DNA from 2 places in the Paenibacillus sp. genome. Region 1 is predicted to be linked to the other one. Evidence: riboswitches for the same ligand, from Rfam matches in the RefSeq annotation. Region 1 holds a riboswitch; the other holds the start of a gene.
The links. A riboswitch is a leader RNA that binds a small molecule or an ion and turns the genes downstream of it on or off. The one in region 1 is predicted to bind thiamine pyrophosphate.
Positions count from the first base shown of each region.

Region 2: it holds a riboswitch for thiamine pyrophosphate, as region 1 does, so the genes downstream of both, tenA (thiaminase II) here and VE009_RS16880 (ECF transporter S component) in region 1, are expected to answer to the same signal.

Region 1 covers NZ_DASQNA010000031.1:38,584-43,849, reverse strand. The annotation lists gene rbsK (ribokinase) at 1-367, opposite strand, end outside; gene wrbA (NAD(P)H:quinone oxidoreductase) at 519-1,118, opposite strand; gene VE009_RS16890 (GNAT family N-acetyltransferase) at 1,243-2,127, shown strand; gene VE009_RS16885 (GNAT family N-acetyltransferase) at 2,132-2,584, opposite strand; TPP riboswitch at 2,754-2,863, shown strand; gene VE009_RS16880 (ECF transporter S component) at 2,968-3,564, shown strand; gene VE009_RS16875 (ABC transporter ATP-binding protein) at 3,582-5,021, shown strand; gene VE009_RS16870 (energy-coupling factor transporter transmembrane component T) at 4,996-5,266, shown strand, end outside.
Region 2 covers NZ_DASQNA010000041.1:241,289-246,554, reverse strand. The annotation lists gene VE009_RS23340 (thiazole synthase) at 1-680, opposite strand, end outside; gene thiS (sulfur carrier protein ThiS) at 685-951, opposite strand; gene thiE (thiamine phosphate synthase) at 953-1,597, opposite strand; gene tenA (thiaminase II) at 1,614-2,309, opposite strand; TPP riboswitch at 2,432-2,537, opposite strand; gene VE009_RS23320 (hypothetical protein) at 2,661-3,356, opposite strand; gene VE009_RS23315 (S16 family serine protease) at 3,368-4,159, opposite strand; gene VE009_RS23310 (AraC family transcriptional regulator) at 4,268-5,101, opposite strand; gene VE009_RS23305 (Gfo/Idh/MocA family oxidoreductase) at 5,228-5,266, shown strand, end outside.

The sequences.
Region 1 (5,266 bases):
CGTCCGCTTCGTCCGTCGTATATCGCATGTTCGCGCCGGGCGCGATGATGATCCGATTTTGGCCGGATCGTTCGACCACGATCAACGCGATGCCCGTCGCCTCGACGTCATCCCTTCGCATGTGCGCCGTATCGACGCCGTTGTCCGCCAGCACCGCCATCCCTTCGTCGCCGAACGCGTCGCGCCCGACTTTGCCCGCCATCGCGACGACGCCGCCGAGCCGCGCGGCCGCGACCGCTTGATTGGCGCCTTTCCCGCCCGGAAATCTGCCGAAGCCGTCGCCCATCAACGTTTCGCCCGCGGCCGGCGCGCGCTCGGTGCGTACGACCAAATCCATCATGAAGCTTCCCAATACCAAAATGCCCATCCTTGCACCCCCGCCCCTAGAATGCGTACTCCGCTCACTGTCATTATAGGGGTACAACCGAGCCTATACCATATGTGTGTGACATCTTTCCTGGAAACGAACGAAGCCGCCCCGTCGTCCGGGCGGCTTCTCGTTACAGGTGACGCTTTTTTTATCCGTTGATTTTGGCCGCGATCTCAAGCATCCGTTTCACTTGATGCGCGACCGCCGGCTGGACGTCCCTCGTCATGTTGCCTTCTTGGTCGACCGTGACGCTCGTTCCGTACGGATTGCCTCCCGTCGTGAAGAGCACCGGATCGGTGTACCCCGGAGCCGCGATGATGGCGCCCCAATGATACATCGTCGTATACAGCGACAAAATCGTCGCCTCTTGTCCGCCATGGTCGTTCTGCGCCGACGTCATCGCGCTGACGACTTTGTTGATCAGCTTGCCTTGGAACCAGAGACCGCCGGTCGTGTCCAAAAACTGCTTCATCTGCGCCGGCACGTTGCCGAAACGGGTCGGCATGCTGAATAAGACGGCGTCTGCCCACTGCAGATCGTCCAGCGTGACGACCGGAACGTCTTTCGTCGCTTCGACATGGGCCTTCCAGAGCGGGTTGCCGTTGATCGCCGACTCCGGCGCCAGCTCCTGCACCTTCATGACCTTCACTTCGGCGCCGTTCGCCTTCCCGGCTTCCTCCGCCATCTTCGCAAGCTTATAGTTCGTCCCCGTCGAGCTGTAGTAAACGATCGCCAACTTTAAAGCCACTTTCATCGCTCCTGACCGAAGGTTTTGTCGAACGCATTAAGAAATATCTCCCATCGGCGGAAACTTATTCGTGCTATACTGAGCGGGAGCTTTATGAGATAACGAAACGCGCGGAGGATGAACGATGGCTCTTGCGAACGACGCGATGGAATTTACGCTGGAACCCGCCGAGCACGGCGAGTTTTCCGTTTTCTGCTCCGTATATTGGGACCCCGTGCGGTTCCGGCGCGACTGGACGACGCCGCTGACGACCGTGCCGCCCGCAGCTCCGTGCTACTGGATAATGCAAGCGGGGCGGCGCGTCGGCGGAGCCGTGATCGACGCGGGGCGGATCGGCCCCGTCTTCGCCGCGCCCCCGTCGAAGCTTGCGCCGGAGACGGTCGAGGCGCTGCTGCGATTCGCCGCGGCGCGCACGCCGCCGGGCGGCTCGATCGAAGCGCGGGGCGTGCTCGACAGCCAGCTGGAGGCGTTCGAGCGCTGCGGCTTCCGGCGCACGCAGACGAGGCGCTGCATGATGCGCCCGACCGAATCGACGTCCGCCGCGTTCCCGGACGGATGGATCGCGCGTCCTCTCGCGCGCGAAGATATCGACGAGCTTGCGGCGATGCTGCACGCGTCGTTCGCGGACGGTACCGGGGATGCCGGCCCGGATCCGGTGGAGGAATACGCGGCGTACCTCGCGGAACACTTCGGGCAGGCGGAGCGCGACGAAGCGATGCGCGGCGCGTCGGCCGTCGCCGTCGACAAGCGGACCGGCGCGATCGCCGGCGTTTGCTTGATCGGACGTGTGGAAGGCTGGCCGTTCGTCGCCTTCGCCGCCGTGCTGCCGCACTGCCGGGGCCGAGGGCTCGCGTCGGCGCTCATCCGACGGGCGATCGGCGCGCTGCACGGCTTCACGGAGCCGCTGCTGTTCGTGACGGTCGGCAACGGCGCCGAAGCGGTGTACGAGAAGCTGGGCTTTCGGCCGGCGCCGGCCGTGACGCGTTTGGCGTGGGAGCCCCGGTCTTAAAGACTCAAAGCGTCCACTCGAAGATGCACTTTTGGCGCTCGCCCCTTAGATACATATCGTTGTCCGGGGGGAGGTCGACGATGCCCGCGAGGCGCGCCCCGAGCGACTCGCACGTCTTGCGGGACGGCGCGTTGTCCGGGTTGCACGTGATGTACAGCTTCTCCATGCCGTGGGCGAGCGCGAGCGGCCGCAGCAGCCGGCACGCCTGCGCGGCGAACCGCCGTCCGCGGTACGCCGGCAGGACGGAGTAGCCGATATTGCCGCCATAATACAAGCTTTCCGAATACCCCACGCGAAGATCGATCACGCCGACTCTCTCGTACGTGCCGTGCAGCACCATGCCGTAATGATACGCCGGCACGATGCCGAGCCGCTCGTCGCCGGGCGCTTTGAAATCGATAACCAGATCGATGTCGTCGCCGGAGATTCGGTCATAATCCAAAAACGTAAACGACATGTCCGCCTTCCTCCCTCGTCCGCCTTCGCCGCAACGCCGAAGCTCGGCGCGGGCGGCGTTTTCCCTTATTGTACTACGGCTTGCGAGGCTCTAGAGGCCAAGGCTCGCCGCCGCCTCGAAAAAAAGTTATTGTCAATTGGAAACGGATGTAATACAGTAGAACCAGTTGAATAGCATGTGCGGGGGCTTGATGAAGTCAGGCTGAGATTGCGGCCGTATGCCGCTGACCGTGAATCTGATCTGGGTAATGCCAGCGTAGAGAACATTGGTGCAGCTTTTTTTGATGCGCACTTTTCGAGCCTGCCGGTATACCCGGCAGGCTTTTTCGGCGTTCCGCGTATGCTATTGGACTCATCATCTTATTTCGAAAGGGCGTTGGTGTCATGGAAAAAGGGATCGGGCAGTCGAAGCGGTTGAAGTTGACGGACATTTTGGTGACGGTCGTCATCGCGGCGGTATTCGGGGTCGTCTACAAAGTTTGGGGGCCGATGTACAACATCGTCCAGCCGCTCGGGCTGCACGCCGAACAGCTGATTTACGGCATGTGGTTCATCGCGGCGACGTTCGCGTTCGTCCTCATCCGCAAGCCGGGGGTCGCCGTCCTCGCCGAAGTGGCCGCCGCCAGCGTCGAAACGTTTTTCGGCGGCGAATGGGGCGTCACGACGCTCGTATACGGCTTGATGCAGGGTCTCGGCGCCGAGCTCGTCTTCGCGATGTTCCGCTACCGTCTCGCGAACGTCTGGGTCGTCTCGCTCGCCGCGATCGGCTCCGGCGTCGCCTCGCTGCTCGTGGATTCGTACTACGGCTATATCGAATCGCTGACGTTCTGGAACTACTGCCTGTTCATCGGCTTGCGGCTCCTCGGCAGCGTCGTGATCGCCGGCTTGTTCGCGTCGCTGCTCGCCGGCGCGCTCGAGAAAACCGGCGTCACGAGCTTGCTCCGGCCGGCGTCGCGCGCAGATTACGACGCCTTGACGTGACTTTGCCGGCGATGGATATGCACACGCTGCTTGGCGTCACCAATTTGAAGCTGAAGTATCCGGGCGACGCGCCGCTCGTGTTCGACGGACTCTCCCTTTCGTTCCGCCAAGGGGAGAAGGCGCTGCTCCTCGGCCCGAGCGGCTGCGGCAAATCGACGCTCCTGCAAGTGCTGACGGGCATCGTTCCCCATTCCGTCGAGCTGCCGATGAAATGCGACGCTGTCCATCGGCCCGAGCGCTGGGGCTACGTGTTCCAAGATCCGGACGCGCAGTTTTGCATGCCGTACGTCGACGAAGAGCTGGCGTTCGTGCTCGAAAACCGCGCGGTGCCGCGCGATGCGATGCCGGAGCTCATTCGCCGATACCTGGCGCTCGTCGGCCTTAATCTCGACGATCCGCATACGCCGATCCAGCGGCTGTCGCAGGGCATGAAGCAGCGGCTCGCGCTGGCGAGCGCGCTGGCGCTCGAGCCGGAGGCGCTGCTGCTCGACGAGCCGACCGCGCTGCTCGACCCCGAAGGAACCGAGCAGGTGTGGGAGGCGGTGCGGCGAACGGCGGCGGACAAAACCGTGCTGATCGTCGAGCATAAGATCGACGGCATTTTGGATTTTGTCGACCGGGTCGTCGTCTTCACGCCCGAAGGGCGCATTCTCGCCGACGGCGCCCCGGCCGACGTCTTCGCGGCGCATCGCGCCGCTCTGGACGAATACGGCATTTGGCATCCCGGCGCATGGGAGGCGTTCCCGCGCTTCGGGGGGGCGCGCAGCCTCGTCGAAGCCGGAGGCGCGCCGCGGCTTGCGCTGCGCGATTTCGCGGGATACCGCGCCGGCGGGCGCACGGTGATCGCCGCCCCGCTCGCGGAAGCGGCGCCGGGCGATTGGATCGCCGTCACGGGGAAGAACGGCGCGGGCAAGAGCTCGCTCCTGCTCTCGATCATGCGGTTGCTGCGCACGTCCGGAGAATGCGTCGTGGACGGCGCCTTCGGGCGCCGCCCGGAGGACGTCGCGGCGCGCGCGGCGTTCGTGTTCCAAAACCCGGAGTTCCAATTCGTCGCCGATTCGGTGGAGGACGAAATCGCTTATTCGCTCGAGCGGCCCGACCCGGCCGCCGTGGAATCGCTGCTCGCCTTCTTCGATCTAACGCCGCTGCGGCGGCGCCATCCGTACCAGCTGTCGACGGGCCAGAAGCGGCGGCTCAGCGTCGCCGGCGCGCTCGCCCGGGGCCAGCGGCTGCTGCTGCTCGACGAGCCGACGTTCGGGCTGGACGCGCGCAGCACGATGCGGCTGCTGGAGATGCTGGAGCGGCTCCGCGGCGAAGGGGCGGCGATCGTCATGGTGACGCACGACCCGGAAATCGTGCGCCGCTGCTGCAACAAAGTATGGCATGTCGAGGACGGGCGCGTCACGGTCGCGGAGAAGGAGGCGTTAGGGCATGGAATGGTCGTTCCCGCATCGTAAAACATGGGTCCACCGCGTCAACCCGGGCGTCAAGCTGATCGTCTCGACGCTGCTATTCGTCGCCGTCGTGTCGATTCATAACGTCAACGTCATGGCGAACGTCGCCGCCGGCGTCGTGCTGCTGCTGGCCGTCTGCTCCGGACATCCGTGGCGGCGCCTCCTGCTGTACGCTTCGCCGTTCCTGCTCATCTTCGTCTCGTCCGTGTCCGGCATGGCGATGTTCGGCGAAGGGACGACGACGTGGT
Region 2 (5,266 bases), on a different contig from region 1:
GCAAGGCGCATCGCCTTCGCCATGCGCACCGGGTCCTTCGCCTTCGCCACAGGCGTATTCATGAGGATGCCGTCCGCGCCGAGCTCCATCGCGAGCGCGACGTCGTACGCCGAGCCGAGGCCGGCGTCGACGATGATCGGCACGCGCGCCTGCTCGGCGATCAATCCGATGTTATACGGATTCAGAATGCCGAGCCCGGTGCCGATCGGAGCGCCGCCCGGCATGACGGCGGCCGCGCCCGCTTCCTCGAGACGCTTGCACAGGATCGGGTCGTCGGACGTATACGGCAGCACCGTGAAGCCTTCCTTGACGAGCTGCTCCGTCGCTCGGAGCGTCTCGAGCGGATCCGGCAGCAGCGTGCGCGAATCGGCGCTGATTTCAACCTTGACCCAGTCGCTCAGGCCCGACGCTCGGGCAAGCCGGGCGATGCGGACCGCTTCCTCCGCCGTCCGAGCGCCCGACGTGTTCGGTAGAAACGTATAAGAGCCTTCCAAATGCTGCAGGATCGAATCGTCTTCCGCCGCATCCAAATTGACGCGCCGAATCGCGAACGTCAGCACTTCCGCTCCCGAGGCGCGGATCGCCTCCCGCTGCACGAACGGATTCGGGAACAGCCCAGTGCCGAGAAAAAAACGGGACGTCAACGCTTTTCCACCGATGATCAATGCATCTTCTGCCATCACGTTACCCTCCTCCGACGAATTGAACGAGCTCGATCCGCATCCCGTCGCGGACCGGCGCGCCGTCCCATTGCGGCTTCGTCAAAATCGCGCCGTCCGCTTCCACGATGACAGGTTTGCCTTCGAGGCCGAAGAAGCCGATCACATCGGCGATCGTCTTCGCCCGCACCGTCCGGCGTTCTCCGTTCACGATCAATGCCACTTCCGAAACTACCTCATTCCCAGCCGCAAGCTCATGTCCAGTCCCAGAGCCTTGCGCAACCTCTGTCATGTCAACGCCTCCTTGCAATCTCCGCTGCTCGGTCGATTTTCTCGAGGAACGCCCGGCACGTGCCCGCGACGTCGGCGCTGCCGACGATTTCGCTGACGGCGCAAATGCGCGTCGCCCCCGCGCGAAGCACCTCGTCGACGTTATGCAGCTTAATCCCGCCGATCGCAACGAACGGGATGCGGATTTCGGCCGCAACCTCTCGCACGTACGACGTCGTCACCGGCGCGACGACGTCCGACTTCGTCTTCGTCGGGAACACCGGGCCGACGCCGATATAATCGGCGCCATCCCGCTCCGCTTCCCGCGCTTCCTCGATCCGATGCGTCGAGATGCCGATAATCCTGCCTGGTCCGACGATCCGCCGCGCCTCGGCGATCGGCAGGTCGTCCTGCCCGAGATGAATGCCGTCGGCGTCGACTGCGAGCGCCACGTCGATATGATCGTTCACGATGAACGTCGCCCCGTACCGCCGCGTCAGCTCGCGCAGCGCCTGCGCTTTCCGCAGCACGTCCCGCTTGCTCCCCGTCTTGTCGCGCAGCTGCACGATGTCCGCGCCGCCGCGTATGGCTTCCTCCATGACGGTCAACAAGTCCCGCCCCGGATGGAACTCCTCGCCGGTGATGGCGTAAAGCCGAAAATCCCGCATCGGCGCCGCCTCCTCCCTACGCACGGACGAACGCGTCGTTCGTCGCCACAGGCCACTCTTCGACCTTGTACGCCATGTCGAAGAACATATACTCCAGCTGGCAGCTCAGCAGGAAATGCTCCCGCATGCGCGCGCGTTCCTCTTCGTTCGCCTGCTCCGCCCACGCGTCAAGCCGCGTAATGAGCTCGTTCATGCCGCTGCGGATCTCGTCGTTCGCATAGAACGAAATCCACTCGTAGAACGGATGCTCCGGTCCCGGGCGCACGGTGTCGACGATATGCTGCGCCGCGTCGATGTACGTCCACGGGCAAGGGAGCAGCACCGCGTAAATTTCCCCGAGCGTCCCTTGGTGGGCCACGGTCAGCATATGGCGCGTGTAATGCAGCGCCGTCGGCGCGAGCCGGTACCCTTGCAGATCCTCGTAGTCGACGCCCGCGACGCGGCACAAATTGTTGTGCGGGTGAATTTCGCTGTTCAGAATAAATCCGATTTTCTCATGGAACATAGCGATGTCACGACGGTCTCGGCACTTGGAGATGCCCAGTCCGTAAATTTGCATATACACGTTCAAATATTCGAAGTCCTGCTTCACGTAATGCACCAATTGCTCCTTGCCGAGCTGCCCGTTGGCGATGCCTCGCAAAAACGGGTGAGCGTAAATCGCCTGAAAAATCGGGTCCGCTTCCTGCCGCAGCTGTTCAGAAAATTTCATGATCCATTCCTCCTCGGAAAAGTTTCGGAATATCCACCAAGGGGCCGGCTCGCTCGAGAACATAAAAAAGCCGCTCCCCATGGAGCGGCTTCATCGGCATCGGTACAAAACATGCAATGCGAATGGACCTTGCTCCACTTTCCTACGCTGGTATGATCCAGATCAGGTTCGAAGGGTCCAAGGAATGTTCCTTGTCTCAGCCGCTCGGCGGCTCCCCTAGTGGTTTCCGTTATGCTATTCTTTTCCAAAGATACAACCGGCTCCGCCGACTTGTCAATACCGAATTTGAAAGCGCCGCGCCGAGGAACCGGATGCCCTCCGATGCGACGCATGCTTACCAAGCGTTCCTGATCAGCGCGGATCGGACGGAACAGATGCCGCGGACGACGGCTCTATGAAGGCTGCGTAGGGCTCGAAGGGTTCGGACCGTTCGGAGGACTCCTGATCGTTCGCCTCGGCGTAATGCAGACGAAGCCCGCGATCGATGGCAAGCGTCATCGCCAGGTAGACGGCCATAGCCGCAACGTCGATGACCGCTCCCGTCAAATACAGAGCATCGCTCGCTCCCTCCGGATTGCGCAGAAGCAGCCGGTTGATGGAGTTCCCGACGAAAACGACGATATACAGCGGAACGATCAAACCATGCACGAGCTTAGCGAAGCGGGCTGCCGCTTGCCGTCGATACAAATAACCGCCGATCTGGGAAAACGTGCTCCCGATCCCCCATAAATTCACAAGCGGAAGCATTCGAACGATCGCCCCGGCATTCGAAATCCGGTAATCCGGGTACCGCCGGCGAAGCGATCCATGAACTTGCACAAGCCAAATAAAATAAGTCGCGAGCACGACATAGTACAGCGCGGTCGCGAAAACGATGAGCGACTGATCGATGCCGAAGTAAAGGTTCATATACGTTTCGAAGTCGTAAACGTAAATCGCGGTGAAGACAGCCGTCGCCGCATTCACCGCGAAACCAACGGTCAGCAAAATGAGATGGATGCGGCCGATCGATTTCGCGGGATACGAGACTTCGTAAGGCTTGGTCATACGGTCAACTCCTATTCTCGATTTAAATAAGCGATAGCGTCGTCCAACGTCGCTACCGGAACGACCCGCAAATCCAAGCCGTATTCGCGCTGAATGCGCTGCGCCTCCGCTTCGTTACCCCACTCGCCTAACGTATCGGTATCGGCCGGAATGAAAAAGACGTCGATTCCGGCATCCGCCGCCCCTAACAACTTTTGCTTCAAAGCGCCGACGGAGCCGACGCGGCCATCGTGATCCAAAGCGCCGGTGCCCCCGATCAATCGTTCGCCTCCGCCGGAAAAGTCGATACCTTGCTCTTCTTCGTACATGCCAAGGGCGATCATCAAGCCAAGCGAATCGCCGTAATAGCCCTCTAATTGTGAAAGCAGATTGTCGATCCTCGAGGAAGCGTCCCCTCCACTCGCAATCGCATCGTTCCCGTCCTCCACGGTCAGAGCAACCGCCGCTACGGCATCGTGCACGGCAGACGTCAAAGGCTCTTCATCAAACATCTGTTCGGCGAACAACTCCTCCTCGGAACGTTCGAGAGGCGTAAACTCGAGGTGACGAATTCGGTCTCTGTGGGAGAGGTACAAGACCCAGCGTTCGAACCTGTTTTTCACGATGCCGCCTTCCACCACGCTGAAATACACGCTGCCGTCGATCCCGAGCTCCCGGACGGGAACCATGTCCCCGCGAAAGTTGAATTCCGCAGGAGCAGGCGCTGTCCCGACGACGGTCGCCCCCAGCGGGAGCAGCAGCAGCGCCAGCGTAATTATGATTTCTTTGGGTACTCGAACGCTCCATCTTCTTACTTTTTCCATCGGAAAAGTCAGCCCTTCGTCGCCGCGTCATTATACAACTTAATATATTTAATCGTTTTCGACGCAGAAGCATCAATTACCTTTTTTTCACTAAATTAAGAAGGGATTTCATCGCTTGGGTGAATCGGGATGCTTTCCCGCAAAGCTTTTCCGGTACTGGCTCGGCGTCGTGCGCATGATTTTTCTGAAGACGCGGTTGAAGTGCGGAACGCTGTCGAAGCCGGACATCTCGGCGATGTCGATGATCCGCTTGCCGCTTTCCCGCAGCAGCCGCTGCGCCGCTTTGACCCGCACGATTTGGACATATTCGGAGAACGAAAATCCTGTCGCTTTCCTGAACGTTCGGCTCAAATACGAGGGGCTGACGTAGAAGCGATTCGCCAAGTCGGCTTGAGAAATGGGCTGGGCGTAATTCGCGTTGATGTATTTGACGATGTCCTCGATCTTCTGGCTGGCCGCGCCGGGCGCCGTTTCCGCTTGGCCGGCCTGCTGTTCGCATGCGCGGACGACGGCGACGAGCAGCTGAACGAACAGCGTCTGGAGCATCAAGTCGCCGCCCGTTCCGCCCTGCGCCTTGGCGGCGAGCATGCGGACCATCGTGTCCTCGACGTCCCGCTGTGCGAGCGGGTCCAGCCGCAGCACCTTCGTCTCGGGGCGAAAGCAGGACAGCAGGAACGGGAGCTGATCTTCATATCGGCTCAAGAATGATTCGCGGAAGCTGATCAGCATGCGTTCGTGATCGGGGACGCCGGTGTCGAGCGTTTTGTGCACGTCGTATTTCGCGATCAGGACCAGGTCCCCTTTTCGAATCTTGTAGGTCACTCCCTCGATGAAATAGAAGCGTTCGCCTTCCAGTAAATAGTACATTTCGTAGGCGTCATGGAAATGGTCGACGGTCATCGAATAATGCCCCGTACGGCGGACGCGGCTGATATGCAGCAATCGGATTCCCTCCCGGGCAGATCAAGGACAAAATATGCAAAGTTTATGCAATAACGGCATGATCCGCGTAGAAATACAACTTTTCCTGTACTATTCTAGCATTAATTCCAGAGGGAGGTATACAAGATGTGGGAACGAAAGCGGTATGCGCACGTCGGTATCGGG